4 linked regions of the Aquabacterium sp. OR-4 genome follow. The protein of the gene in region 1 interacts with the protein of each later gene in a pairwise test. Links are inferred from orthologs where the notes say so. Each region holds a gene or a part of one and is shown on either strand. Other genes may lie near its edges. The genes, in order: dnaE, rplL, N4G63_RS06095 and dnaQ.

The links.
Region 2: the proteins of dnaE (region 1) and rplL interact in binary tests that used the Escherichia coli proteins (3 or more experiments, as listed by UniProt). The link is inferred for Aquabacterium sp. OR-4 from one-to-one orthologs.
Region 3: the proteins of dnaE (region 1) and N4G63_RS06095 interact in binary tests that used the Escherichia coli proteins (3 or more experiments, as listed by UniProt). The link is inferred for Aquabacterium sp. OR-4 from one-to-one orthologs.
Region 4: the proteins of dnaE (region 1) and dnaQ interact in binary tests that used the Escherichia coli proteins (3 or more experiments, as listed by UniProt). The link is inferred for Aquabacterium sp. OR-4 from one-to-one orthologs.

What each region holds. Positions count from the first base shown.
Region 1 is NZ_JAOCQD020000002.1:1,010,837-1,019,828, reverse strand. Bases 403-4,488 are described here. They hold dnaE (DNA polymerase III subunit alpha), read left to right. Parts: upstream 403-724; coding sequence 725-4,288; downstream 4,289-4,488. Other genes in these bases: N4G63_RS16800 (ComEA family DNA-binding protein), read right to left, coding at 4,419-4,488; N4G63_RS16810 (DUF799 domain-containing protein), read left to right, coding at 403-637. Outside these bases: more of N4G63_RS16810, read left to right, coding at 1-402; more of N4G63_RS16800, read right to left, coding at 4,489-4,859; N4G63_RS16795 (DUF5672 family protein), read right to left, coding at 4,852-5,703; N4G63_RS16790 (glycosyltransferase), read left to right, coding at 5,905-7,191; N4G63_RS16785 (glycosyltransferase family 4 protein), read right to left, coding at 7,130-8,200; N4G63_RS16780 (glycosyltransferase family 9 protein), read right to left, coding at 8,246-8,992. UniProt on the Escherichia coli protein: DNA polymerase III is a complex, multichain enzyme responsible for most of the replicative synthesis in bacteria. This DNA polymerase also exhibits 3' to 5' exonuclease activity. The alpha chain is the DNA polymerase catalytic subunit.
Region 2 is NZ_JAOCQD020000001.1:732,578-735,515, reverse strand. It holds rplL (50S ribosomal protein L7/L12), read right to left. Parts: upstream 1,690-2,938; coding sequence 1,312-1,689; downstream 1-1,311. Other genes in the region: rplA (50S ribosomal protein L1), read right to left, coding at 2,586-2,938; rplJ (50S ribosomal protein L10), read right to left, coding at 1,747-2,271; rpoB (DNA-directed RNA polymerase subunit beta), read right to left, coding at 1-992. UniProt on the Escherichia coli protein: The binding site for several of the GTPase factors involved in protein synthesis (IF-2, EF-Tu, EF-G and RF3). Is thus essential for accurate translation.
Region 3 is NZ_JAOCQD020000001.1:1,428,307-1,436,064, reverse strand. Bases 2,652-5,503 are described here. They hold N4G63_RS06095 (pyridoxal phosphate-dependent aminotransferase), read right to left. Parts: upstream 4,749-5,503; coding sequence 3,555-4,748; downstream 2,652-3,554. Other genes in these bases: N4G63_RS06090 (CysB family HTH-type transcriptional regulator), read right to left, coding at 4,777-5,503; N4G63_RS06100 (hypothetical protein), read left to right, coding at 2,652-3,518. Also shown: N4G63_RS06110 (Crp/Fnr family transcriptional regulator), read right to left, coding at 33-737; N4G63_RS06105 (class II aldolase/adducin family protein), read left to right, coding at 877-1,650; more of N4G63_RS06100, read left to right, coding at 1,962-2,651; more of N4G63_RS06090, read right to left, coding at 5,504-5,742; N4G63_RS06085 (sirohydrochlorin chelatase), read right to left, coding at 5,739-6,179; LPS export ABC transporter permease LptG, read right to left, coding at 6,176-7,285; LPS export ABC transporter permease LptF, read right to left, coding at 7,282-7,758. UniProt on the Escherichia coli protein: Shows aminotransferase activity with methionine and histidine as substrates, and to a lesser extent also with phenylalanine.
Region 4 is NZ_JAOCQD020000002.1:908,201-915,976, forward strand. Bases 2,175-5,044 are described here. They hold dnaQ (DNA polymerase III subunit epsilon), read right to left. Parts: upstream 4,042-5,044; coding sequence 3,307-4,041; downstream 2,175-3,306. Other genes in these bases: N4G63_RS16335 (NAD(P)/FAD-dependent oxidoreductase), read right to left, coding at 2,175-2,766; N4G63_RS16355 (GNAT family N-acetyltransferase), read right to left, coding at 4,051-4,551; lgt (prolipoprotein diacylglyceryl transferase), read right to left, coding at 4,563-5,044. Also shown: N4G63_RS16325 (lysophospholipid acyltransferase family protein), read right to left, coding at 1-507; N4G63_RS16330 (MipA/OmpV family protein), read right to left, coding at 566-1,408; more of N4G63_RS16335, read right to left, coding at 1,405-2,174; more of lgt, read right to left, coding at 5,045-5,387; N4G63_RS16365 (TIGR04438 family Trp-rich protein), read right to left, coding at 5,529-5,783; N4G63_RS16370 (c-type cytochrome), read left to right, coding at 5,904-6,209; N4G63_RS16375 (3'-5' exonuclease), read left to right, coding at 6,438-6,926; acs (acetate--CoA ligase), read right to left, coding at 7,075-7,776. UniProt on the Escherichia coli protein: DNA polymerase III is a complex, multichain enzyme responsible for most of the replicative synthesis in bacteria. The epsilon subunit contain the editing function and is a proofreading 3'-5' exonuclease.

The sequences.
Region 1 (8,992 bases):
CGTGCTGCCGGCCCTGCTGGGCGCCTGCGCCACGCCCAAGGCCCCGTTCGACTACACCGCCTACCGCCAGAGCCGCCCGGCCTCGCTGCTGGTGCTGCCGCCGATCAACGACTCGTCCGACGTGAAGGCCAGCAACGGCGTGCTGGCCACCGCCACCGCGCCGCTGGCCGAGGCCGGCTACTACGTGCTGCCGGCCGCGCTGGTGCACGACACCTTCCGCGAGAACGGCCTCAGCACGCCGGCCGACATCCAGGAGGTGTCGACCGCCCGGCTGCGCCAGATCTTCGGTGCCGACGCCGCGGTCTACCTGCGCGTCAAGCAGTACGGCACGCGCTACCAGGTGGTGGGCAGCGAAACCCGCGTCACGGTGGAAGGCCGCATCGTCGACCTGCGCAGCGGTGTGCAGATCTGGCAGGGCGCGGCCACCGCTTCGTCGGCCGAGCAGAGCAACAGCAACCAGGGCGGCCTGGTGGGCCTGCTGGTGAAGGCGGTGGTCGAGCAGGTGCTCAACACCGTCACCGACGCCAGCTTCGGCTATGCGGCCATCGCCAACCAGCGCCTGCTGGGGGTGCCGATGCCCAACGGCGTCCTGCCCGGCCCGCGCCGGCCCGACCCGGCGGCCACGGCGGCCCGGTAACGCGCGTGGGCTGCCCGGACCGTGCCCGGGCCGGCCCCGGGCTGCGTCAGGGCGGCTCAAAGGGCGGGGGGCTTCCTACAATGCCGCATGCCCTTCGTCCACCTGCGCACCCACTCCGAATATTCCGTTGTCGACGGCACGCTGCGCGTCGATGACGCCGCCGCGCTGGCCAAGGCCGATGGCCAGCCGGCGCTGGCCATCACCGACCTCAGCAACCTGTTCGGCGCGATCAAGTTCTACAAGGCCTGCCGTGGCAAGGGCGTGCAGCCGATCATCGGCGCCGATGTCTTCCTCGAGCCCGAGGGCACCGACAAGCTCCCCAGCCGCCTGCTGCTGCTGGTGCAAAGCCGCCAGGGCTACCTCAACCTGAGCGAGCTGCTGGGCCGCAGCTGGGTGCTCAATGCCCAGCGCGCCCAGGCCTGGGTCAAGTGGGAGTGGCTGGCCGAGCTGGGCGGCGGGATGATCGCGCTGTCGGGTGCCGACCTGGGCGCCGTGGGCATGGCCCTGCTGGCCGGCGATGTGGAGCGCGCGCGAAACCAGGCGCGGCGCCTGGCCGGGCTGTTTCCGGGCCGCTTCTACCTCGAGCTGCAGCGCGGCGGCCTGCCCAACCACGAGGCCCATGTGCGCGCCGCCGTGCCGCTGGCGGCCGAGCTGGGGCTGCCGGTGGTGGCCACCCACCCGGTGCAGTTTGCGGCGCCGGAAGACTTCGAGGCCCACGAGGCGCGGGTGTGCGTGGCCGACGGCGAGACGCTGGCCAACCCCAAGCGCATCAAGCGCTTCACCCGCGAGCAGTACTTCAAGACCCAGGCCGAGATGGCCGCGCTGTGGGCCGACCTGCCGGTGGCGCTGGCCAATACGCTGCAGATCGCGCAGCGCTGCAGCCTGACGCTGCAGATGGGCAAGTTCTACCTGCCCGACTTTCCGACGCCGCTCATGGCCGACGGCACGCCGATGCCGATGGGCGACTACTTCCGCCAGGCCAGCTTCGAGGGTCTCGAAGACCGGCTGCGGCAGCTGTTTCCCGATGCCGCCAAGCGCGATGCCGAGCGCCCGCGCTACGTCGAGCGGCTGGAGTTCGAGATCGGCACCATCCTGAAGATGGGCTTCCCGGGCTACTTCCTCATCGTGTCGGACTTCATCCTGTGGGCCAAGGCCAACGGCTGCCCGGTGGGCCCCGGCCGGGGCTCGGGCGCGGGCTCGCTGGTGGCCTATGCGATGAAGATCACCGACCTGGACCCGCTGCACTACAACCTGCTGTTCGAGCGCTTCCTGAACCCCGAGCGCGTGTCGATGCCCGACTTCGACATCGACTTCTGCCAGGGCAACCGCGACCGGGTGATCGACTATGTGAAGGACAAGTACGGCCGCCAGGCCGTCAGCCAGATCGCCACCTTCGGCACCATGGCCGCCAAGGCCGCGCTGCGCGACATCGGCCGTGTGCTGGGCATGGGCTTCGGCCATGTGGACAGCATCGCCAAGCTGATCCCGGCGCCGCCGGGCAAGAGCGTGACGCTGGCCCCGGTGCCCGAGGGCTACAACCCCGACAAGGACCCCACCATCTACGCGCGCCACGAGGCGCCCGAGCTGGGCGAGCGCGAGAAGACCGACGAAGAGGTGGCCGAGCTGCTGAAGCTGGCCATGCGCGTGGAAGGCATGGTGCGCAACATCGGCATGCATGCCGGTGGCGTGCTGATCGCGCCGGGCAAGATCACCGACTTCTGCCCGCTGTACCAGCAGCCCGGCAGCGACTCGGCGGTGAGCCAGTACGACAAGGACGACGTCGAAGCCATCGGCCTGGTCAAGTTCGACTTTCTGGGCCTGGCCACGCTCACGATCCTGGAGCTGGCCAAGGACTTCATCGTGCGCCGCCATCCGGCGCAAAAGGACTTCAGCTTCGAGACCCTGCCGCTCGATGACCCGCGTGTCTACAAGCTGTTCTCCGAAGGCCTCACCGAGTCGGTGTTCCAGTTCGAATCGACCGGCATGCAGAAGATGCTGCGCGAGGCGCGGCCCAGCCGGCTGGAAGACCTGATCGCGCTGAACGCGCTGTACCGCCCGGGCCCGATGGACCTGATCCCCAGCTTCGTGGCGCGCAAGCACGGCAAGGAGGTGGTGGAGTACCCGCACCCGCTGCTGGGCCAGGTGCTGGGTGAGACCTACGGCATCATGGTCTACCAGGAGCAGGTGATGCAGAGCGCCCAGATCCTGGGCGGCTACAGCCTCGGCGGCGCCGACCTCTTGCGCCGCGCGATGGGCAAGAAGAAGGCCGAGGAGATGGCGCAGCATCGCCAGATCTTCCGCGAGGGCGCGGCCAAGAAGGACATCCCGGCCGAGAAGGCCGACGAGGTGTTCGACCTGATGGAGAAGTTTGCCGGCTATGGCTTCAACAAGAGCCACGCCGCCGCCTACTCGCTGCTGGCGTACCACACGGCCTGGCTGAAGGTGCATTTCACGGCCGAGTTCTACGCCGCGAACATGACCATCGAGATGGACGACACCGACAAGCTCAAGGTGTTGCTCAACGATGCCAAGCTCTTCAACATCGCCTTCGATGCGCCCGATGTCAACACCGGCACCTGGCGCTTCGAGCCGGTGGACAACAAGCGGGTTCGTTATGCGCTGGGCGGCATCAAGGGCACCGGCCAGGGCGCGATCGAGGCGCTGGTCGAGGCACGCAGCGAGGGCGGCCCCTTCCTCAGCTTCTTCGACTTCTGCGCCCGCGTCGACCGCAAGCGCGTCAACAAGCGGGTGGTCGAGGCGCTGATCAAGGCCGGCGCCTTCGATCTCATCAGCATCGAGCGCGACCCCGCCTGCGCCGACACCGACCGCGGCCGCTCGCGCCTGCTGGCCAGCGTGGGCCTGGGTTTTGAATTTGCCGAGGCCCAGGTGGCCAATGCCTCGCAGGGCGGCCTGTTCGACGACGACAGCCACGGCTCGCATGCGCAGGAGCCGCCGCTGGTGGCCGCCGCGCCCTGGGGCGTGCGCGAGCGCCTGTCGCACGAGAAGACGGCCATCGGCTTCTACCTCTCGGGCCACCTGTTCGACGAGTGCGAGCCCGAGGTGCGGCGCTTCTGCAAGCGCCAGGTGGCCGACCTGGTGGACAGCCGCGATCCGCAGCTGGTGGCCGGCATCGTCAGCGACCTGCGCTTCATCAACGGCCAGCGCGGCCGCGTGGCCATCTTCAAGCTCGACGACAAGACCGAGAGCATCGAGTGCGTGGCCAACGAGGCCCTGATCGAGAGCGCGAAAGACCTGCTGAAGGACGACGAACTGCTGCTGATCCAGGGCCGGGTGCAGACCGACCGCTTCAATGGCGGCGGCCTGCGCTGCAATGTGCAGGCGGTGTGGGGCCTGGCCGCGGCGCGCGCGCGTTTTGGCCGCTGGCTGAGCCTCACGCTCGACGGCAGCGCCGCCGAGCGCGACCCGCGCCTGCTGGACGAACTGGTGACCACCTGGCCGGCGCGGCGCGAAAGCACCGAGCAGGGCGAGATCACCCAGGGCCTGATGCTGCGTCTGAAGCTCCGGCGGCCCGGCGCCGAGGCCGAGCTGGAGCTGGGCGACGCGGCCCGCATCTGGCCCTGCGACGAGGCGCTGGCGCGGGTGCGTGCGCTGGCCGGTGAAGGCCGCGCGGCCATCGTCTACGAGGCCTGACCGGATGAAGAAGGGCCCGCGCAAGGCGGGCCCTTTTGGATTGCGGGTGTGCGCCCGTTGCCGGGGCACACCGATGGGCGCATGAGGACGCATGAGGGGCGCACAACGTGCGCTCAAGCGCCCTGCTGGGTCAGGACACCGACGGTCGCGTGGGGGCGCCGGCGTAGTGCACGCCGTTGACCGTGGCGCCCGATTCGGACAGGCGGCGCGCCAGGCGTGCACCGATGCCGCGCACGCGCCGCATCAGGTCAGACCAGTCGGTGAAGGGCGTGGTGCTGCGCGCAGACACCACGCGCTCGGCCAGGCCGCCGGCCAGGCCCTCGCAGGCCAGCAAGGCCTCGAGCGTTGCGTTGTTGATTTCGAGCGGCTTGACCGACGCGCACAGCGCATCCAGCCAGACCGCCATGTCGCCGCGCCACACGGTGCGCGCATTGGCGGCCACGGGCAGATCGGACGGTTCGGCGGTTTCGGGCGGCGCTGCGGCACGGCGCGGACGGCGTGCTCGGGTGGGGGTGGCCAGGTCGATGGAGGCACCGCTGGCGCGGCTTCGGGTGGGTTCGCGTTCAGGCATGGAACGCCGATTGTCGCCGATGGTGCCAACGTGCCACCGCGAGCTGTGCGCGCACGGCCAGGGAACGCAGATCGCGACGGCCATCGCGGCCCCGCGCGGCCAGGATATCGGCCGCGCCGTCGAGCTGTCCGGCCCTGACCATGGCCGCGCACAGCGCCAGGCCATCGGCCCCCTGCAGCAGGGCATCGGGCAGCTGGGCCACCAGGGCCCGCAAGGCCTTGGCCGGCAGCACCTGCGGCAGATGCTGCAGGCCCTGGAAGCCGAAGCTCGCCATGCTTTCGGCGGGCCAGGCCTGCGAGAAGCGCAGCGCCATCTCGGGCGGCGCAAAGCGGATGTCGTGCACCAGCTCCAGGTGGCGGCGATGGGTCTGGCAGATCGCCAGGTCGTCGGCATGATCGGCCGCCACGCCGGCCTTGCGCAGCGCCGCCAGCAGCCGCCGTGAACGCAGCGAAAACGCCCCATGCCCCACCGAGCAGGCGGCCGGCACGCCACGCATCGGCGCGCCGATGTAGTCGTAGAGCAGGAAGTCGGGGTTCCACTGCGCCACGTCGCGCACAAAGGCGTCGTGCCGCACGATCAGTGCATGGCTGGTGTAGACGTGCGGCGCCAGCTCCTCGAGCATGAACTCGGCATGGCTGCGCGCGTCGGTCAGCTGCAGGCCGCGCAGGTGCACCTCGCGCGGCGCATCCTGCACTTGCGTGGGGTCGGTGAACAGCAGCACCTCGCCAAAGTCGGCCAGGCGCATGCAATGTTGCAACGCGGCCAGGCTGGCCGCCGGCAGGCCCATGTCCACGCACACCAGGGTCACTTCGGGCAGTTGCAGGCGGGGGGCGGTGGCGCTCATGGTCAGGCCCCATTGTCGACAAGAAATGAGCGCAGTCTGAGCGATGGCCCGCGCTTGGAGGGGGCGCAGGCCTCCACCCACTCCTGGGGGCGGCATGTGGGGGCTGTCATGCCGTGCGCCTGGCCGGCGTTCACAATGGTTCACGTGGCGTGCTGTGCGCCCTGCCGTTGCGGTGGCGTCTGCCGCTGGCCGCGTTGCCCGATGCGTGTTCTGGTCGTCAACCACTTTCCGGTGCTGCCCGCGCGTTTTGGCGGTCAGCAGGCCGTGCTGGGGCTGGCGCTGGAGCTGGCGCGGCAGTGGCCCACCACGCTGCTGTGGACCGAGCGCCACGCCGCCGGCCTGCAGGCGCTGCAGCACGACGGTCAGTACCTGCTCGGCTGCGCCGTGCCCATCGCCTGGCGGCAGCGGCGCCTGGCGCGCTGGCTGGCGCCGTGGCTGGGCCGCGCCGATGGCGACCTGGCCGCACTGCTGTGCTGCGGCCACAACCACGCGCTGGCGCGGCGCCTTGAGTCGCTTTGCGCCGACGGTGATGTGCTGGTGCTGGCCCACCCCTGGCTGTGGCCGGCGGTGGCGCAGCTGATGCAGCGGCGCCGCGTGAGGCTGGTCTACGACGCCCACAACGTCGAGGCCGTGCTCAAGCGCGGCAGCTGTCGCGCCGGCTGGCTGGCCGATCGCCTGGTGCGCCGGGTGCAGGCGGCCGAGGCCGACATCGTGCGCCACGCCGAGCTGGTGCTGTGCTGCACCGCGGCCGACGCGCAGCAGCTGGCCGCCGCCGGTCTGGCGATGGACCGCTTTGTGGTGGGCAGCAAGGGCTGCACCACGGCACCCACGGCTGCTGCAGCGGCCGCGGCGAAAGCCCGGTGCGGTGGCGGCCGGGTGCCCGGGGCCGCGCCGGTGGCCTTGTTCGTCGGCTCCAGCCACCCGCCCAACGACGAGGCGGCGCGCTGGATCGCCGGCCACCTGGCACCGGCCCTGCCGGGCTGGCGTTTTCGCATCGTTGGCAGCTGCGCGCATGCGCTGGGGCCGCTGGCCGCCGGCGTCGAGGCGGTGGGGCCGGTGGACGCGCTCGATGCCGAGCTGGCGGCGGCCGACGTTGCGCTGAACCCGGTGCGTTTGGGCTCCGGCATCAACATGAAGCTGTTCGACTACCTGCAGTACGGCCTGCCGGTGCTGGCCACGCCACTGGGTGCGCGCGGCTTCGAGCCGCTGGACGGCAGCGGCATCCAGGTGCTGCCGCGCGATGACTTTGCGGCGGCACTGCGCCGGCTGCTGGCCGATGCGGCGCTGTACACCCGCCTGTCAGAGGCCGGGCCACGTACCGTGGCGGCGCGCTTTCAATGGCCGGTGGTGGGCGCGCGGGTGCGTGCCGCCGTGCAGGCCATGCTGGGCGAACCGCCGACAGCGCCGGCGGCCGTGGCCGTGGCCGCTAACGCGCCAGCAGCTGCCGATACAGCGCCAGATACGCCTGCCCGCAGCGCGCCCAGCTGAAGCTGCGGGCGTGGGCCAGCACGGCGTCGACGCGGCCGGGCTGGTCAAAGTCGGCCAGGCCGTCCTGCACCACGGTGCGCATCGCCGGGCCGTCGAAGCGGTCGAAGTAGTAGGCCACCGCACCGCCCACCTCGGGCAGCGAGGTCAGGCGCGACAGGAACACCGGCTTGCCGAACTGCATGGCCTCCAGCGGCGGCAGGCCGAAGCCCTCGGTCAGCGACGGAAACAGGAAGCCGCGGCAGTGCGCGAACAGCCAGGCCTTCTGCGCCTCGCTGACGTTCTCGATCAGCTGCACATGGCCCAGGCCCCGGCGCTGGATCTCGCCGCGCAGCTGCTCCGAATCCACCGAGCGCGGCCCGGCAAACACGAAGGCCTGCCCGGGCATGGCGCTGGCCAGCTCGAGCAGGGCCTTGACGTTCTTGGACGCGGCCATGCGGCTCAGGTGCAGCAGGTAGCCCGGGCGCGGCGCGTCGGGCAGCGGCTCGCGCGGCGCGCTGCTGAGATCGCTGACGCCGTTGTGGATCACCTGCGGCGCCAGGCCGAGGCCCAGGGCCAGATGGCGCTGCATGTCGTCGGCCACATGCCGGGTGATGGCCACCAGCGCGGTCTGGCGCTGGCACAGGCGGGTGAGCTTGCGCAGGTACTTCGGCACCTTGCGCGGCGCCTTCGAGTAGACGAAGTTCAGGTCGTGCACCGTCAGCAGGCGCTGGCGCGTGCCGATCGGCGCGCGCAGCCGGATGTGCTGGTGGATGGTGTGCCACAGGTCGAAACGCTGCGCGCCCCAGTGCGGCAGGCGCTGCCAGGTGTGGGTGGGGATGTAGTGCAGCCCGTCGCCAAAGCAGCCGTGCAGCGCCTGCGGCAGGCGCACGTGAAGGGCGATGCCTTCTTCACGCAGCGCCGGCGCCTGGGCGGCCAGGTACTCGCCCAGGCGGCGCGACACCTCGCCCAGGCCGTCGTGCCAGGTTTCCAGCCGGCCCAGGCACAGGCCGATGTGGCGCAGCTCAGCCATGGTGGCCGCCTGGCGGTGCCAGGCCAGGGGCGGTGCGGTGCGGGGTCATGGCAGTGGCAGGGTTTGTTGCAGGGCTTCGTCCACCGTGGGCCAGCGCGGCCAGTGGCGCAAGACCCGCACCGTGGGCCCCCAGGGTGCCCACTGCTCGGGTTTGGTGGGGCCCAGCACGCTGAGCACCGGCGCGTCCACCGCGGCGGCCAGGTGGGCCGGGCCGGTGTCGTTGCTCACCACCAGGCCGGCGCGGCGCAGCAGGCCGCCGTAGACGCCCAGCTTCACGCCTTCGAGGCTCAGCACGCCGGGGTGCTGGGCCAGGATGGCTTCTTCGCCCGGGCCCGGGCAGGCCACGATGTCGCGTGTGCCGGCCAGCGCCGCATGCAGTGCGCGGGTGTAGTCGGCAAAGGCCGGCCAGGTCTTGTCCTGCTTCTCGAACAGGCCGCCGGCAAAGGGGCAGATGACGATGAAGCCGGGACGGATGCCGCGCGCGGCCAGCAGGGCGTCGGCGGCCGCCTGGTCGGCCGGCGCGGTGGCCAGGCCGATGCGGGCCGGCGCCGCCTGCTCGATGCGCAGAAAGCGGCAGGCCAGCTCCCAGTAGCTGGTGAGCGCATGGCCGCCATAGGTGATGGGCTCGGCGCGCCGGAGCAGCAGGCCACGGGCCTCTTGCGCATAGCCCACGGCCCGCAGGCCGGCCAGGCGCATCTCGAGCGCGCCCGAGAACGAGGTGGGCAGCACCAGTGCGTTGTCGCGGCGGTCAAAGCCGGGGTCGAGCGCGCGGGCCTCGGTGCGCAAGGCGCG
Region 2 (2,938 bases), on another replicon or contig:
AGCGCTTCGGTCAGCTCGTCATTGGCCTTGGCAATGATCTCGCCGGTGTCGCCGTCGACCATGTTGCGGGCAATGATGCGGCCCACCAGGAAGTCTTCGGGCACCGAGATGAACTGCGTGCCGTTGGCCTCGAGCTGCTTGACATGGCGCGCGGTGATGCGCTTGTCCTTCTCGACGATGACCTTGCCTTCCTTGTCGGTGAGGTCAAAGCGCGCCACTTCGCCCTTCAGGCGCTCGGCCACGAACTCCATCTGCGCACCCGCGTCCATCAGGCGGAAGGTGTCGAAGTCGAAGAAGTGGGCGAGGATCTGCTCCGGCTTCATGCCGATGGCCTTGAGCAGGATCGTCACCGGCATCTTGCGGCGGCGGTCGACGCGGAAGTACAGCACGTCCTTCGGGTCGAACTCGAAGTCGAGCCACGAGCCACGGTAGGGAATGATGCGGGCGCTGAACAGCAGCTTGCCGCTGGAGTGCGTCTTGCCCTTGTCGTGCTCGAAGAACACGCCCGGCGAGCGGTGCAGCTGCGACACGATCACGCGCTCGGTGCCGTTCACGATGAACGAGCCGTAGTCGGTCATCAGGGGCACCTCGCCCATGTAGACCTCCTGCTCCTTGATCTCCTTGACCACCTTGGCCGGCGAGGCCTCACGGTCATAGATGATCATCTGCAGCTTGGCGCGCACGGCGGCCGCAAACGTGAGACCACGCTGCTGGCACTCGCGCACGTCGAACGGCGGCTTGGCAATGTTGTATTCGATGAACTTCATCTCGACCATGCCGTTGTGCGACACGATCGGAAACGCCGACAGGAACGCGGCCTGCAGGCCTTCGGGCCGACGCTTTTGCGGCGGCAGATCCTTTTGCAGGAAGGCGACATACGCCTCGCGCTGCATGGTCAGCAGATAGGGAACCTTGAGCACGCTCACGCGCTTGCCGAAGCTCTTGCGGATACGCTTGCGTTCGGTGTAGCTGTAGGGGGTTGCTTGCGCCATGGAAACTCCGTGTCGACGACGCACACCGGGGCCGAAGGTGTGCGTCACGTCGGCGACTGGCTCTCGCGGGGTGGCGTCGCGACGATTGCGACGGCCCGAAAGCTTGGTGGCTGGCCACTACCAGCCGCTGGCGGACAACCCCGGCATTGCACCGGAGCCCGACCAAACCGGTTCTCTGCAGTCGGATCAGAGAACACTTGGAAAAGCCTTGCAGGATAACCTGCCCGGCGTTTCCAGGTGCTCTCCGGGGAAAACCCGGAAAGCGCGAAAAGCCGGCCCGGGTTGCCCCGGGGCCAGCCTGTCGACGGATGGGCCGTGATTACTTCACTTCGGCCTTGGCGCCGGCTTCCACCAGCTTCTTCACAGCGGCTTCGGCGTCGGCCTTCGGCACGGCTTCCTTGACGTTCTTCGGAGCGCCGTCCACCAGGTCCTTGGCTTCCTTCAGGCCCAGGCCCGTCAGTTCGCGCACGGCCTTGATGACCGAAACCTTCTGGGCGCCGGCTTCGAGCAGCACGACGTTGAATTCGGTCTTCTCTTCCACGGCAGCAGCAGCGCCACCGCCACCGCCGGCGGCCGGGGCGGCCATCGCAGCGGCGGACACGCCGAACTTCTCTTCAATGGCCTTCACCAGGTCATTGAGTTCCATGACGGTCATGCTGTCCATCGCGGCCAGGAAAGCGTCTTTGTCGAATGCCATTTTGGTCTTCCTTCAGTCGGAAAAAATTGGGTAGGTTCAGTAGCGGTGTGGCGCGATTCAGGCGGCCGGAGCTTCGGCTGCCGGCGCTTCGGCGCCGCCACCCTTCTGCTCGGCGACAGCGGCGATGACGCCGGCCATGCGCTGAATCGGCGACTTCAACAGGCCGGCCACCTGGGCGATCAGCACTTCGCGGCTCGGGATGGAAGCCAGGGACTTGAGCCCGTTGACGTCCAGTGCCTTGCCGGCGTACGCGCCGCCCTTGATGATCAGCTTGTCGTTGCCCTTGGCAAAGTCGGCGATGACTTTCGCCGCGGCCACCGGATCAGCGGAAAAACCGTAGATCAGGGGACCGGCCATGGTCTCCGCGGCCACCTCGAACGGGGTGCCGGCGACGGCGCGACGGGCCAGGGTGTTCTTCAGCACGTGAAGATACACACCCTTGGCACGCGCTTCGACGCGCAGCTTGTTCAGGTGTTCGACGGTGAGGCCACGGTACTCGGCCAGCGCGAGCGTCTGGGACTTGGCGGCCTGGGCCGACACGTCCGCGACCACGGCCGCTTTCTCGTTGCGATTGAGACTCAAAGGTCTGCTCCTCACTAAAACGCACCGGTGGCAGGGCTTGATTCGACCCACCCCCGGCGCACCCGGGTTGCAGCGACCAAACCTTCCGGCATCCGACCTTCACCTTGCCCGGGGGCATGGCCAAGACCCAATTCCTTCAGGCGGGACCGCCATCTGCGCTGGCCGCGCGGGACATGTGCCCGGCGATTAGGCAGCCGCAGTCGGCTGCACCAGCGGTCTTGGATGGCCCGCCCACGGCATTGCTGCCCCGGGCGGCCCACCAATCTTGTTCAGCCGGCGCGCAAGACCTTCGCGCCGGCCAGATTCAGCTCGCCTTAGCTGGCGGCGACCGTCTGCAGGTCGACGCGCACGCCGACGCCCATGGTCGACGACACGGCCAGCTTGCGCAGGTACACGCCCTTGCTGGTGGCCGGCTTCGACTTGGTCAGTGCGTCCAGCAGCGCAGCCAGGTTGCCCTTGAGCTTGTCGTTGTCGAACGAGCGGCGACCGATCGTGCCGTGGATGATGCCGGCCTTGTCGACGCGGTACTGCACCTGGCCGGCCTTGGCGTTCTTCACCGCGGTGGCCACATCGGGCGTCACGGTGCCGACCTTGGGGTTCGGCATCAGGCCGCGCGGACCCAGGATCTGGCCCAGGGTACCGACGATGCGCATCGTGTCCGGCGAGG
Region 3 (7,758 bases), on another replicon or contig:
GTCGAATGAATGGGCCGTCGCGGCCTGCTTGCCTAGCGTTCGGCGATGGTCAGCAGCTTGTCGCGCGACAGCACCACCAGACGGGTGGGTTCCACGCGCACCGCACCCTCGCGCTCGAAGCCCTTGAGCTCTTGATTGACGCGCTGGCGCGAGGCGCCCAGCAGCTGCGCCAGGTCTTCCTGCGCCAGCTGCAGGCCGATGCGGATCTCTTCGCCCTGCGGGATGCCGTAGCTCTTGGCCAGCAGCAGGATCTGCTTGGCCAGGCGCGCAGCCAGCGGCTTGGTGTTGAGATCCTCGAACTGGTTGAACATCAGGCGCAGGCGCCGGCAGTTCAGGCGCAGCAGCGCGTCGTACAGCTCGGTGTGCTGCGACAGCAGTTCCTTGAAGTCGGCCTTGCGCACGCACAGCAGCGTGGTGTCGCCATGGGCATCGGCATCGTGGGTGCGCGGCAGGCCGTCGAACAGCGCGATGTCGCCGAACCAGGTGCCCGGCTCGCAGTAGGTGAGGGTGACCTGCTTGCCCGACAGGGACACCAGCGACACCCGCACCGCGCCGCGTGCAACGCCGATCCAGTCTTCGGCCGGGCTGCCCCGAGTGGCCAGCGGAGCGCCGTCGCTCAAACGCCGCACATAGGCTCTCGACAGGATGGCATTGCGCAGGGGCTGGGAGAGCTTGGAGAACCACGCACCGCATTCGATGTTCTGTCGCTCTTCGATTGTAAGAACCGGGGTATTCATGGCTTGTCCCAGGCGCGACAACGGCGCCATCATGCAAAGCCTATTGTCTATGCAGCCATGCTGCAGCGCAGCCGTCGCAAACGACGATTCCGCACAGGCCGGATCGTGCGAGCGAGAACGACAGATGGAGACCCCACCCATGCCGACACGCCAGCTCGAGATCCCCAGCCGCCGCCACCAGATGACACCCGAGGAATGGCAAGCCCGCGTCGATCTGGCGGCAGCCTACCGGCTGGTAGCACTGTTCAAGTGGGACGATCTGGTGTTCACCCACATCAGCGTGCGCGTGCCCGGCAGCGAGGACCAGTTCCTGATCAACCCCTACGGCCTGCTGTTCGAGGAGATCACCGCTTCCAGCCTGGTGAAGATCGACCTGCAGGGCAACAAGGTCGAGGAGTCGCCGTTTCAGGTCAACCCGGCCGGCTTCACCATCCACAGCGCCGTGCATGCGGTGCGCCACGACGCCCAGTGCGTGATGCACACGCATTCGCTCAACGGCGTGGCGGTATCGGCGCAACAGGGCGGCGTGCTGCCGATCTCGCAGCAGTCGATCTTCGTGCTGTCCAGCCTGGGGTATCACAGCTACGAAGGCGTGGCCCTGCGCGACGACGAAAAGCCGCGGCTGCAGGCCGACCTGGGCCAGCACAGCTACCTGATGCTGCGCAACCATGGCCTGCTGACCGTGGGCGGCAACGTGGCCGAGGCCTTTCTGGCGATGTACGTGTTCGAGGCCTGCTGCACGATCCAGGTTCGGGCGCAGGCAGGTGGCGGTGCGCTGATCCCGGTGCACCCCGAAATCATCGGCAGCGCCAAACAGCAGTCGGCCCAGGCCACGCGCGGCATGGGCGGCAGCCTGGTGTGGCCCAGCCTGCTGCGTCGGCTCGACCGCCAGATGCCCGGCTACGACCAATGAGCCCGGCGGCTTGAGCAGCCGGCGCGGGCAGGCCGGCCGCGCCGGCGCCATCCGACACGCCGTGCGCAGCTTGCCGGGCAGCCGCCGGGCCTGGCCAGATGACGGGCCGGTGCAGGGCCGGTGCAGCAAGGGGGCTTGGCAGGGCCCCGGGCCAGGGGGCTGTGAAGCGTCTGGCGCGGGCCGGATGGGGCCAACCCGCATGCTAGAGTGCCCGCCATCCGCCGATGGCCCTCCAACCCGCCGCCCGACCCGCAGTACTCCGCATGGCGCGCCGTGTTCACCTTTGCCCTGCGCGTGCCGCATTGCCGCTGTTGCTGCTGTTGCTGCTGGGCCTGTGGCAGGCTGCCCCGGCAGGCGCCCAAGCCGTGCCGGCACTGAGCGCCGCCAGCGCGCCGGTGGCGCCACTGGCGCCGCTGCCCGGGGTGCCGGCCGCCCCCGCCATCACTGCACCCGCGAGCATCACCACGCCGGCGGCTGACAGCGGCGCCGATCTGGCACAACTGCGCACCGAGGTGCGCCAGCAACAGGAGCTGGTGCAGCTGATGCGCCACCGCCTGGCCAATGCCGACACCGCCAGCACCTGGCTGCCATGGGTGGGCCTGGGCCTGGTGTTCAGTCTGGCGCTGGCCGGCTGGCTGGGCCTGCGGCTGCTGCAGCTGCAGCGTGACGGCGCTGGCAGCCAGGCCAGCCGGCGTGAGAGCCGGCCGCCCGACTCGGCATCGCCCTTTGTGGCGCCACCGGTACGCCGGCCGGGCGCCGAAGCCGGCGCTGACCGCGATGCCCGCAGCGACGCCATCAACGCCTTGTTTGCCGATGCCGACGCGGCTGGCCGGGCCTCGGCAGCCGGCTCGCCCACCACCACGGCCGGTGCGATGGCCGCCTACCAGCCTGAGCCCAGCACGCTGACCCGGCCGGCGGTGTCGGTGCCGCGCCCGCCGCCCGATCCGCCATCGCTGTCGGGTGACCTGTCGCTCACCGGTCAGCTGCCCCGCGAGGTCAGCGTGGAAGAGCTGCTCGATCTGGAGCAGCAGGTCGACTTCTTCATGGTGCTGGGGCAGGAGGAATCGGCGGTTGATCTGCTGGTCAGCCACATCCGCGGCACCGGTGGCACGAATGCCTTGCCCTACCTGAAGCTGCTCGAGGTTTACCGCCTGCAAGGCCGTGCCGATGCCTACGAGCGCACGCGCAGCCGCTTCAACCTGCGCTTCAACGCCTATGCGCCCGAATGGTCGGCCGAGCCCGATGCCGGCCGCCTGCTCGAGGACTACCCCGGCGTGATCGAGCGTCTGCAGCGCCTGTGGTCGAACCCGCTGGATGCGATGGCCGACCTCGAATCGATGCTGTTCCGGCGCGACCAGGGTGAGCTGTTCGACCTGCCGGCCTACCGCGAGGTGCTGCTGCTGTACGCGCTGGCGCGCGATCTGCATGAGCAGCAGCCCGTGTCGGGCACGCCGGTGGATGTGCTGCTGCCGCTGGACGACGAGCAGCAGGAGACCACATCGCCACGGCCGCACCTGGGCCTGTTCTCCGACGAGGCCCTGGGTGGGCGCACCGCCGAGTGGGCGCGCAGCAACGAGCGCGGCGGCAGCCAGCGCCTGGCCGAACGGCAGGCCGAGCGGGCCCAGGATCGCCCGCTCGAGCGGCCGCACGACCGCACGATGGCGATGCGCACCCCCGATCTGCCACCGCCGCGCATCGATCTCGACATGGCGCTCGACATCGACCTGAGCGAGTTCTCGCCGCCGCCGCGCGAGTTCACGCAGCCGGCGGCGTTCAACGACGTGGACCCGCGCAGCTCGGACTTCGCCGATTTCGACGATCCGCCGCAACTGCCCACCACACCCACCGTGCCCACCCGGCGCGGCTGAGCGCCGCGTGCCGGCGGGCCAGCGCGCCAGCCAGGTTCAGATGCGGGCCAGCCGCGCCAGCGCGGCGTTCAGCGTGTCGTCGCGCTTGGCATAACAAAAGCGCACCAGGCCCTGGTTGCGGCCGTCGCCGTAGAAGGCCGACAAGGGGATGGCCGCCACGCCGATCTCGGTGGTGAGCCAGCGGCAGAACTCGGCCTCGGGCAGCGCGCTGATGGCGCTGTAGTCGACCACCTGGAAGTAGCTGCCCTCGCTGGGCAGCAGCCTGAAGCGGGTGCCGGCCAGGCCGGCGCGGAACAGGTCGCGCTTGGCGCCGTAGAAGGCCGGCAGTTCGAGGCAGGGCCTGGGGTCGGCCATGTAGCGGGCCAGGCCGTGCTGCATCGGCGTGTTGACCGTGAACACATTGAACTGGTGCACCTTGCGAAACTCGGCCATCAAGGGCGCCGGGGCGGCCACGGTGCCCACCTTCCAGCCGGTGACGTGGTAGGTCTTGCCGAAGCTCGAGATCACGAAGCTGCGCGCCGCCAGCGCCGGGATGCGCGAGGCGCTGGCATGCGGCTCGCCGTCGTAGACCATGTGCTCGTAGACCTCGTCGCTGATCAGCAGCACCTCGGTGGGGGCCAGGATCTCGGCCAGACGCTGCATGTCGGCCTGGCGCCAGATGCTGGCGCTGGGGTTGTGCGGCGAGTTGACGATGATGGCCCGCGTGCGCGGCGTGATGGCCGCGGCGATGGCGTCGAAATCGGGCCTGAAGCTGCCAGCCTGCAAGGCCACCCGCACCACCACGCCACCGGCCAGCTCGATGTTGGGCACATAGCTGTCGTAGTTGGGCTCCAGCACGATGACCTCGTCACCCGGCCCGACGATGGCCAGGATGGCCGTCAGGATGGCCTGGGTGGCGCCGGCGGTGACCGTGATCTCGCTGGCCGCGTCGTAGCGGTGGCCGTACAGCGCCTCAATCTTGGCCGCCATGGCCTCGCGCAGCGGCGCCACGCCGGCCATTGGCGGGTACTGGTTCAGGCCCTCGGCCATGGCCTGCTGCACGCAGCCCAGCAGCGCGGGGTCGCAGTCGAAATCCGGAAAACCCTGGCCCAGGTTGACCGCGCCATGCTCGGCCGCCAGCGCCGACATCACGGTGAAGATGGTGGTGCCCACCTGGGGCAGGCGGCTGGGCGGCTGGGGGGTGTGCAGACGCACTGGCAAAGGGGTGGGCAGGGGGGCGGCAGCGGTCATGGCAGGCGGGGCTGGGGTGGGGCAGGGCTCAGAGCTGGTAGTCGGCGGCGGCCTCGCCGCCCGGGCGCTCGGCCATCGCGCGTTCGATCATCGAGCGGCTCAGGCGCTCGGACAGCAGGGCCGCAAAGGCAAAGACGAAGTGGCGCAGGTAGGCGCCGCGCTTGAAGGCCACGCGCGAGGTGTTGGTGCCGAACAGGTGGCCTGCCGGATGCACCACCAGGCCGGCGCTGGCATCGGCCGAATCGCTGCGCACGGCCATCTCGGCCACCACGCCCACGCCCATGCCCAGCTTCACGTAGGTCTTGATCACGTCGGCGTCGATGGCTTCGAGCGCGATGTTGGGCTTGAGCCGGGCGCGGGCAAAGGCGGTGTCGATGCGTGTGCGGCCGCTGAAGGTGGGGTGGTAGGTGACCAGCGGCTCGGCGGCCAGCTGCTCCAGCGTGGGCCGCTCCACGCCAGCCAGCCTGTGGTCGGCCGGCACCACGATCACGTGCTGCCAGTCGTAGCAGGGCAGGGTCACGATGTTGGGATGCTCGGCCAGCGCCTCGGTGGCCAGGCCGATCTCGGCCACGTCGTCGATCAGCATGCGCGCCACATCGGCGGGCGTGCCCTGGTGCATCTGCACCTGAACTTTCGGAAACTGCCGCCGCAGCTGCGCCACCGGTTCGGGCAGCACATAGCGCGCCTGCGAGTGGGTGGTGGCGATCGACAGCGTGCCGGCGTCCTGCTTGCTGAACTCGTCGCCGATGCGGCGCAGATTGGCCACCTCGCGCATGATGATCTCGATCGACTGCAGCACCAGCTGGCCCGGCTCGGTGACACGCTTGAGCCGCTTGCCGTGGCGCGCGAAGATGTCCACGCCCAGCTCCTCCTCGAGCTCGAGAATGGCCTTGCTGATGCCAGGCTGCGAGGTGTAGAGCGCCTTCGCTGTCTCGGTGAGGTTGAGGTTGCGGCGCACCGCCTCCTGCACGAAGCGGAACTGGTGCAGGTTCATCGCAGCACGATTTCCGGCAGCGCCTGCGCATCCAGGGCCACGGCGGCCATGGCCTGCACCACGGCATCGGCCTCGCCCACGGCGCGGCGCAGCTGCCACTGCACCTCGGGATGCTCGGCCTGCAGCTGGCTCACCAGGGCCGGCAGGTCCTTGCGCACATGGCCGCCGGCGCCCAGGAACAGCGGCACGATCTGCACCGTGCGGCAGCCCGCCGCCGCCAGCTGTGCGCCCGCAGCCAGCAGGCCCGGCTGCATGAACTCGAGAAAGGCCAGCGCCACGCGGCTGGTGGTGGCCGCCTGGCCGTCGGCGGCCGGCGCCTCGCCGCGTGCCGCGCGGCACTGCCGCGCCACGGCCTCGAAGGGGCGCGCCCACAGGGGATCGCGCGCGCCATGGGCAAACAGCAGCAGGCCGCCAGCGGCAGAAACGTCGGTGTTCATCGGTACCTCACCAGCCATGCAAAGGCCGCCATCGAAAGCAACAGGTAGAGCAGGCTGGGCGTGGCCGCCACCAGCCAGGGGGTCCAGTGGCGCAGCATGCCCAGGTGACCGGCGGCGTTGTTCAGCAGCACGAAGCTGATGCCCAGCATGATGCCGCCGAACACCTTGAAGCTCACGCCGCCGGCGCGGGCATGCAGGTAGGCAAAGGGCAGGGCCAGTGCCACCATCACCACGCAGGCCAGTGGGTACAGCGCCTTTTTCCAGAACTGGATCTCGTGGCGCTGCGCGTCCTGCGACTGGTCGGCCAGGTGCCGGGTGTAGCGCCACAGGTCGAGCGTGGACATGGTCTGCACCGGCAGCAGCGCGGCGGTCACCACGGTGGCCTGCAGGCCGCTGGGCCAATCAAGTGCGGCATGGCGCCGGCTTTGCACCGTGCTGCCGCGGCCGGCGGCCTCGGGCGTGGGCCAGTCGGTGCGCTCGGCCTGGCGCAGCTGCCAAAGGCCCTGGTGCACCGTGGCCTCGGCGGCCTCGGTGCGGCTGCGCAGGCGGCCCTGGTCATCGAACTCGAAGATGCGCACGCCGCGCAGCTCGCCCAGGCCGGCCACCGCCTGCACATTGACCGACACCGCGCGCTCGCCCTCGGGCGTGGCCCGTCGCTCTTTCAGCCAGGCGCCGGTGCGGCCCAGGCTCACCGCACGGGCGCCGGCCTTCAGGGCCACCGCCTGGCGCTCGGTGTGCGGGGCCAGGTAGTCGCCGACGCCAAAGGTCAGCAGCGCAAAGGCCACGCCGGGCACGGCCAGCAGGCGCAGTGCGCGCACCGGGCCCAAGCCGGCGGTACGCAGGATGGTGAATTCTGATGACTGCGCCAGCCGGGCCATGGCGTAGATCGTGCCGATCAGCACCGCGATCGGAAACAGCTCGTAGAAGTGCCCTGGCACCTGCAGCAGCGTGCGCAGCGCGGCCACCCCCAGCGAGTAGCCGTTGCGGCCCACGTCCTCGATCTCGTCGACGAAGTCGATGAAGAAGAACAGGCTCAGAAAGGCCACCGCCACGAACACCACCGACCAGCCGATGTCGCGGTACAGCAGGCGCCGCACGGTCTTCATGCGCAGGCTCCAGTGGCCCGGCCGCTGCCGCCGCGCGAGAAGCGGGCGCGCCACACCGTGGCATGGTCGCGCCACCAGATCAGCGACAGCGCCAGCGCGAACACGCCGCCGTGGATCAGGGCCAGCGCCGTGCCCATGCCCAGGCGGCCGCTGGCCACCCACGATTGCGACAGGTTGATCAGGTTGAAATAGGCCACGAAGCTCAGCAGTGCGAACAGCAGGTTCCAGTTGGAGGCCCGGCGCGGCTGCGTGGCCGCCAAGCCGATGCCCAGCAGCAGCAGATTGGCGGCCGCCAGCAACAGGCCGAAGCGCCAGGCCAGCTCGCCCTGGTTGCGCGGTGTCGGGTTGCGCAGCAGGCTCAGGGTGGTGGTGGCCTTGGGCGGCCGCTCGGCGGCACTGCGCGCGGCGGCGTCGCTCACCACCACCCGGTAACGCTCGAAGCTGGACAGCGTGCGCACGCCGCTGGCGCTGTC
Region 4 (7,776 bases), 100 kb from region 1 along the record:
CACGGCCAGGCGGATCATCGTCAAGGGCGCGGCATTGCTCACATAGCGGGCCAGGCGTGCGCCCGAGCCCAGGAACACGTTGTCCAGCAGGCTGGCCTTCATGATGCAGGCACTGCGCGGCAGCCGCGCCACCAGCATCAGCGCGTCCAGCATGCTGGGATGGTTGGCCACGATCACCAGCCGCGGCTCGTCGCGCAGCGCATCCAGCACCTCGGCCTCGAGCCGCAGCATGCCGCAGGCGCGCGCCACGGCCCAGAACAGCCGGTAGCCATGGGCGATGCCGGCGCGGCCGATGCGCTGGCCCCAGGCCGGCGGCAACCACAGCAGCGGCAACGCCAGCAGGTTCCAGAACAACGAGATCGCACCCAGCAGCAGCAGCAGCAGGTACAGCAGCAGCAGGGCCGGCAGGCGCAGCAGCAGCCCCGGCTGCCGTTGCGGCGGCATCGGCGGGCTCGCAGCCGGTCGGCCGGGCACCGACACGTCCACCGGCGGTGGCAGGCGGGTCACGCGGCGGCCCTCCGGCGAAGGCGCGGCACGCCGGGCGCGGGGCAGCGGCCGGGCCGTGTCATGGTGCGGCCTCCACCTGGCTGGCCGACTGCGCGAAGACCCAGGACACGGCCACACCGCCCGACCACTGCTGGCGCTGGCGCAGCAGCGGGCTGGCGCCAAAGCTGGCGCCGTCCAGGCTGTCGAACTTGATGAAGGCGCCCATCCAGCGCCGGCCATCGCGCCGCGACAGTGCGCTCAAGGCCGTCCAGCCGGCCGCGCCACCGGCGGCCTGGTAGGCCGGGCGGCCGGCACGGGCGTACTCGGGCGGCACGCCGTAGAAGTGCTCGGCCAGGCCACGCCCCTGCCACACCGGGCCGCCCTGCAGGCCCAGGTTCCAGCCGCTGGCCAGCCGGCGGTCGAGGTTGAGGTGCGGCGCCGCCAGCCAGCCCAGCCAGCGCGGCTCGCGCGACACGGTCAGCGCCGCGCGCAGCGGCAGGCGCAGATCGAGCTTCCAGCCCGGGCCCTGCTGCAGCGTCCAGTTCAGATTGGGGCCGATCTCCACCGTCGGCGCCAGATCGGGCATGCCCTCGCGGGCGCGGTTCTCGCGGCTGCGGGTGGGCGCGCTGGCGCCCACGCTGAGGTCCAGGCGCAGCGCCTCGCGGGCCAGCAGCTCGGCGCGGGCGCCTTCGCGATCGGCCTTGAACAGCTGGCCGCGGTAGACCACATACGGCGCCGGCAGCAGCCAGGTGTGCTGCTGGTCGGAGCCGCGGTAATGCGGCAGCTGCAGCACCGCGGCGCCCATGCCCAGCTCCCACAGCGGCTGGCGGCCCTCGGCCCACGCCGGTGCGGCCAGCCCCGGGCCGGCGCCGCAAGCCACGCAGGCTGCGGCCCGCACCACAAGACGCACAGACCGGGTCATCGGGTCTCGAGCAGGGTCTCGCCCTTCAGCGGGCCGACGTCGCGGCTGCGCTGGCGCCGGCGCCACCCGACACGCAGGGTGCGCGGCAGCCGGGCCAGCGACATCAGGCCGTAGATGAGCTTGAGCTTGCGCAGCGCGCCCCAGATCGGCGTGCTGCCGAAGATGTCGCCGGCCAGCAGGCTGAGCAGGGCCTCCTTGACCCGCATCGGGTTCTGCGGGTACATGAACAGGTGGCGCATCACCGGGTTGGTGATGCGCAGGATGAACCACGAGAACTCGCGCGGCCCGTGGCGCATCATGCGTTCGTAGCGGGCGCGCTCGGCCGCGGCCTGGGCCGGCCGGTCGAGCTCGGTGGCCACCAGGTCGGCGCCCTCGAAGGCCGCGTACATGGCCAGGTAGACACCCGACGAGAACACCGGGTCGATGAAGGCGAAGGCATCGCCCAGCATCAGAAAGCGGTCGCCGGTGCAATGCGTGGCGCTGTAGCTGTAGTTGCCGGTGGCATGCACCCGGTCGTCGATCAGCGTGGCACCCTGCAGCCGCTGCTGCAGCAGCGGGCACAGGGCGATGGTGTCGTCAAAGAACTCGCGCAGCGGCTTGTCGCGGCGCTTCAGGTAGCCCGGCCAGCACACCGCGCCAATGCTGGTGCTGCCATCGGCGAGCGGAATGAACCAGAACCAGCCGTGCTCGAACCAGAAGATGCTGATATTGCCCTCGCGCTGGCCTTGCAGGCGCTGCGCACCGCTGAAGTGGCCGAACAGCGCGGCACTGTTGTGGCGCGGGTTCTTGCGCTTGATGTCGAACTGGTTGGCCAGAAAGGTGTCGCGCCCCGAGGCATCGACCACGTAGCGCGCATGCAGCTCGCGCGCGCTGCCGTCGTCGCAGCGGGCGCGCAGCACCACGCCCGCGGGGCAGGCCGGATCGTCAAAGCGGATCTCGTGCACACGGCAACCCTCGATGGCCGTGGCGCCCTGCGCCTGGGCATGCCGGAACAGCAGCTCGTCGAGCTGGTCGCGGCGCACCTGCCAGGCGTAGGGCATCGACTTGTCCCAGGCGTCGGCAAAGTCCACATAGCTGCGGTGCGCGTGGTCGGGCGAGCAGAACTCGACCCCGTACTTGGGCATGCCGATCGCCTCGACCTGCTCGCGCAGGCCCAGCCGGTCGAACAGCGCCACATTGGCCGGCAGCAGCGACTCGCCGATGTGAAAGCGCGGATGATGGGCTTTTTCCAGCAGCACCACCCGGCGCCCCTGCTGCGCCAGCAGGCTGGCAATGGTGGCGCCACCCGGGCCACCGCCAACAACGGCCACATCACAGACCAGCGGTACGGCAGGGCAGGCTTGTTCGGCGTCGGACATCGGCAACTCGGTGGGGCACGGGGATGGGTTGGCACAGCGGCGGCAACGCCGATCCACAGGCCGAAACGCCGACGCGGCAATCCGTGCATCTGCCGTCGGGGCATGCCGCAAGACCAGCGTGCGAAGCCCCGGATTTTGGCAGATCACCAACGGTCGATCGGCCACCCACCCCCGCAAGAACGGGCCGGCCATCCGCCCGGGAGCGCATGCAGCGCACCGGCCATGACGGTGCAGCCGGCCCAGGCGCAACCAGGCGCAACAAGCTGCACGCAAGCCAAAGAAAAAGGCCCCGGCGGCAAAACCGTCGGGGCCTGTTCTTGGTGGGCGGTGCAGGGTTCGAACCTGCGACCCCTGCCGTGTGAAGGCAGTGCTCTACCGCTGAGCTAACCGCCCGGGTGTCTGGCGGGTCAATGCAACGCAATCTGGTGGGCGGTGCAGGGTTCGAACCTGCGACCCCTGCCGTGTGAAGGCAGTGCTCTACCGCTGAGCTAACCGCCCCAGGGTGCGTTGGTCTCTGTTGTCAGAGCCCGGGTGAGCCCGCTATTGTGCCACAAGCCCGGGGGCTTGGGTCAGCACTGTGCGCCAAAGCGTCTTGCCACCGCTGGCCTTGTCCAGATCGGCCAGCAAGGCCTCGTGTGCGGCGCGCTCTTCGTCGGTGGGTTCCAGCACGGTCAGCGTGAACTGGCTGAAGTCGACCGCGGCGGCGCTGGCGGCGGCGGATCCGGGGGCGCCCTCGTCGTGCTGGATGACCAGCGAGTCCTGCCCGCGCGTGAGGCGGATGTAGACCTCGGCCAGCAGCCCGGCGTCCAGCAAGGCGCCGTGGAAGGTGCGGTGGGCGTTGTCGACCTCGAGCCGGCGGCACAGCGCATCCAGCGAGTTGGCCTTGCCGGGAAACATCTCGCGCGCCATCAGCAGCGTGTCGGTCACCTTGCCGGCCATCTGCGCGGTCTTGCCGAGCTTGCAGCGTGCGAACTCGGCGTCGAGAAAGCCGACGTCGAAGGCCGCGTTGTGGATGATCAGCTCGGCGCCGCCGATGAAGTCGACCACCTGCTGCGCCACCTCGGCAAACTTGGGCTTGTCGGCCAGAAAGGCATCGGTGAGGCCGTGCACGCGGATGGCGTCTTCATGGCCCTTGCGCTCGGGGTTGATGTAGAGGTGCAGGGTGTTGCCGGTGAGCCGGCGGTTCTCCATCTCGATGCAGCCGATCTCGACCAGGCGATCGCCGTTGTTGGCCTCGAGGCCGGTGGTTTCGGTGTCCAGGAAGATCTGTCGCATGCCTGCATGCTAGCCGCGTGGCGGCCGGCGGTAGTGGTTGTCGAATTCGCTGCGGCCAACCAGCACGAAGCCGTGGCGCAGGTAAAAGCGGTTGGCGTCGCTGTCGCGCAGCGCGCCCAGGTGCAGCGCCTGGCCGGCCTGGTCGGCCTCGGCCAGCAGCGCGCGCAGCACGGCCGAACCCAGGCCCTGCCCCTGGGCGGCGGGCAGCAGGTACAGGTGATCCAGCCGCCAATGGGCGGCAACGCCGTCGGCAGCCGCCACCGGCCTGACAAGCGCCAGGCCCACGCGCTGGCCGGCCAGCACGATGTGCCGCGCGCAGGCGGCGTCAAAACCTTCGCGCAGGCGGGCGCGGGCACGCTCGAGGTCAAAGCGGCCGATGCGCTCGAGGCTGGCGCGCATGGCGGCCACGCGCAGGCCGGCCATGGCCTGCAGATCGCCCGGCTCGGCCGCCTGCCACTGCCAGTCGATACCCGGCGCCGCGGCGGCCGTGGCCGGGTTGCAGGCCGGCATGGCCAGACGCCTCAGCGCGAGGCCGGCAGCGCTGCCGGCGGCGCGCCACGCCGGGTGGCCCAGGCCCACAGCAGGGCACCGCCGGCAATCATCGGCACGCACAGCCACTGGCCCATGCTCATGCCCAGCGCCAGCAGGCCCAGGTGCGCATCGGGCTCGCGGAAGTACTCGGCGATGAAGCGGAACAGCCCGTAGCCCAGCAGGAACAGGCCCGACACCTGGCCCAGCGCGCGGGGCCGGCGGGCATACAGCCACAGCAGCACGAACAGCAGCAGGCCCTCCAGCGCAAACTGGTAGAGCTGCGAGGGGTGGCGCGGCAGATCGCTGCCCGCCTGCGGAAACACCATCGCCCAGGGCAGCGAGGCATCGGCCTGCCGGCCCCACAGTTCGCCATTGATGAAGTTGCCGATGCGTCCGCTGGCCAGGCCGGTGGGCACGGCCGGCGCGATCAGGTCGGTCACCTCGAGCCACGAGCGCCCGCGCAGGCGCGCAAAGCCGACCATGGCCAGGATCACGCCCAGCATGCCGCCGTGAAACGACATGCCGCCCTTCCACACCGCCAGGATCTCCAGCGGATGGGCCAGGTAGTGGTCGAACTTGTAGAACAGCGCATAGCCGATGCGTCCGCCCAGCACCACGCCCAGCACGCCCCAGAACAGCAGGTCTTCCACGTCGCGACGGGTCCAGCCGGCATGGGCGTACCAGGGCTGGCGCGCACGCGACGCGGCCAGCAGCAAAAACAGGCCGAAGGCCACCAGATAGGTCAGGCCGTACCAGTGGATCTGCACCGGGCCGAGTTCCAGGGCAACGGGATTGAACTGCGGATGCACAAGCATCAAGACGTCTTTCTTGGCGCGGCCGGCGGGCGGTGCCGGCCGGTGCGCGGGTGGGTCGGGCGGCGGATTGTCGCCGCACCCTCGGTGACCTGGCCGGCCGCCAGGCGGCCGCGGCGCCCGGGCCGCGGCGCGGGCCGGGCCTCAGCGTCGGCCGCGGTCGTCGCTCGGGCGCTTCAGGCCCAGGTGCTCGGCCTGCGCATCGCGACGGCGGCGCGTGCGCTCTTCTTCACGGCGCATCGCATTGCGCTGGGTGATGCCGGTCTGGTCGGCAATGGCCCACCACAGCGCGGCCCCGCCGAAGGGCGCCAGCACGGCCCACCAGGGCCAGCCCCACACCGGCCCGACGCCGAGCAGCTTCAACGCCAGCAGCAGCACGCCCAACAGCACCAGGTACATCGCGTGACCTCTTCACAACGCAGCGACCGCTGACAGCCCCGCGTCAACCAGCGGGCCCTAGAATTCGTTGGGGAGACTGTAGCGCAGCCCTACCCGCCCCCGATCCATCGAAAGGACACCATGAACAAGATCGCCCTGATCGCCGCCCTGGCCACCGTTGTGGCCGCCCCGGCATTCGCCAGCCAAGACCTGGCCAACAAGAAGAGCTGCATGGCCTGCCATGCCACCGACAAGAAGCTGGTCGGCCCCGCCTTCAAGGACATCGCCGCCAAGTACGCCAGCCAGAAGGATGCCGTGGCCAAGCTGACCGAGAAGGTGCAAAAGGGCAGCGTGGGTTCCTGGGGCCAGGTGCCGATGCCGGCCAACCCGCAGGTCAGCGCCGACGAGGCCAAGCAACTCGTCACCTGGGTGATGTCGATCAAGTGATCGCCCGTGCTGCGCGCGGCCGGGCCTGAGCGCCAGCCGCCGCCAGCGCAGTAAAAAGCCCCGCATCGCGGGGCTTTTTTTCATGGGTGCGCCCGCCTCGCGCGAGGCCCCCTGGCATGCCCGCAGCACACGGGCTGTGTCGTTTTCAGGCCGGCATGCGTCACAACCTGGCGCCGTGTTGGGCGGATCGGCGTCAGCCCGCGCCCCGCTCGGGTTATGGTCGGGGGCATGGCATGCATCGCCCCGCCCTGCGTGATCGACATCGAGGCCTCCGGCTTCGGTCGCGGCAGCTATCCGGTGGAGGTGGGCTATGCCCACGCCGATGGCCGGGCCTGGTGCACGCTGGTGAGCCCGGCGGCCGACTGGCTGCACTGGGACGACAGCGCCGAGCAGGTGCACGGCATCAGCCGCGCCATGCTCGCCAGCCATGGCCGACCGCCGGCCGAGGTGGCCAGACGCCTGAACGAAGACCTCGCCGGGCTCACCGTCTACACCGACGCCTGGGGCCATGACTACGCCTGGCTGGCGCGCCTGTTCGACGCCGCCGGCACCCCGCAGCGCTTTCGGCTCGAGGCGGTGAGCACCTTGCTGGATGCCAGCCGCATGCCCGATCTCGACCGGTTGCGCCAGCAGGCCTTTCCGGCGCTGGGCATCGTGCGCCACCGCGCCAGCAGCGATGCGCGCGCGCTGCAATGGGCGCTGGGCCAGCTGCGCTGAGCCGATGGCCGCCGCGCCGGCGGCACCGATCAGACCGGCACGAAAAAGGGCGCCGAAGCGCCCTGGGGCCTGAGCCCCCACCGCAGCCGGCGCGAGCCTGCGCGCGGGCCGGGTCCCGGCCTGACGCAGGCGGCGCGAGCGCGGGTGCTCAGTGGTTGTCGCCCAGCTGATCCAGGATGGCCGGGTTTTCCAGCGTGCTGGTGTCTTGCGTGATGGCCTCGTTCTTGGCCAGCGAGCGCAGCAGGCGGCGCATGATCTTGCCGCTGCGGGTCTTGGGCAGGTTGTCGCCGAAGCGGATGTCCTTGGGCTTGGCGATCGGGCCGATCTCCTTGCCCACCCAGTCGCGCAGCTGCTTGGCAATCGCCTTGGCTTCGTCGCCGGTGGGACGCGGACGCTTGAGCACCACGAAGGCGCAGATGGCCTCGCCGGTGGTGTCGTCGGGGCGGCCCACCACGGCGGCCTCGGCCACCAGCTCGGTGCAGCTGACCAGGGCCGATTCGATCTCCATCGTGCCCATGCGGTGACCCGAGACGTTGAGCACGTCGTCGATGCGGCCGGTGATGGTGAAGTAGCCGGTCTTGGCGTCGCGGATGGCGCCGTCGCCCGCGAGGTAGTACTTGCCCTTGAAGTCTTCAGGGTAGTAGCTCTTCTTGAAGCGCTCGGGGTCGCCCCAGATGGTGCGGATCATGCTGGGCCAGGGGCGCTTGACGACCAGGATGCCACCCTGACCCCAGGGCACGTCCTTGCCGGTTTCATCGACCACCGCGGCCTGGATGCCCGGGAAGGGCAACGTGCACGAGCCCGGCACCATGGGCGTGGCGCCCGGCAGCGGCGTGATCATGTGGCCGCC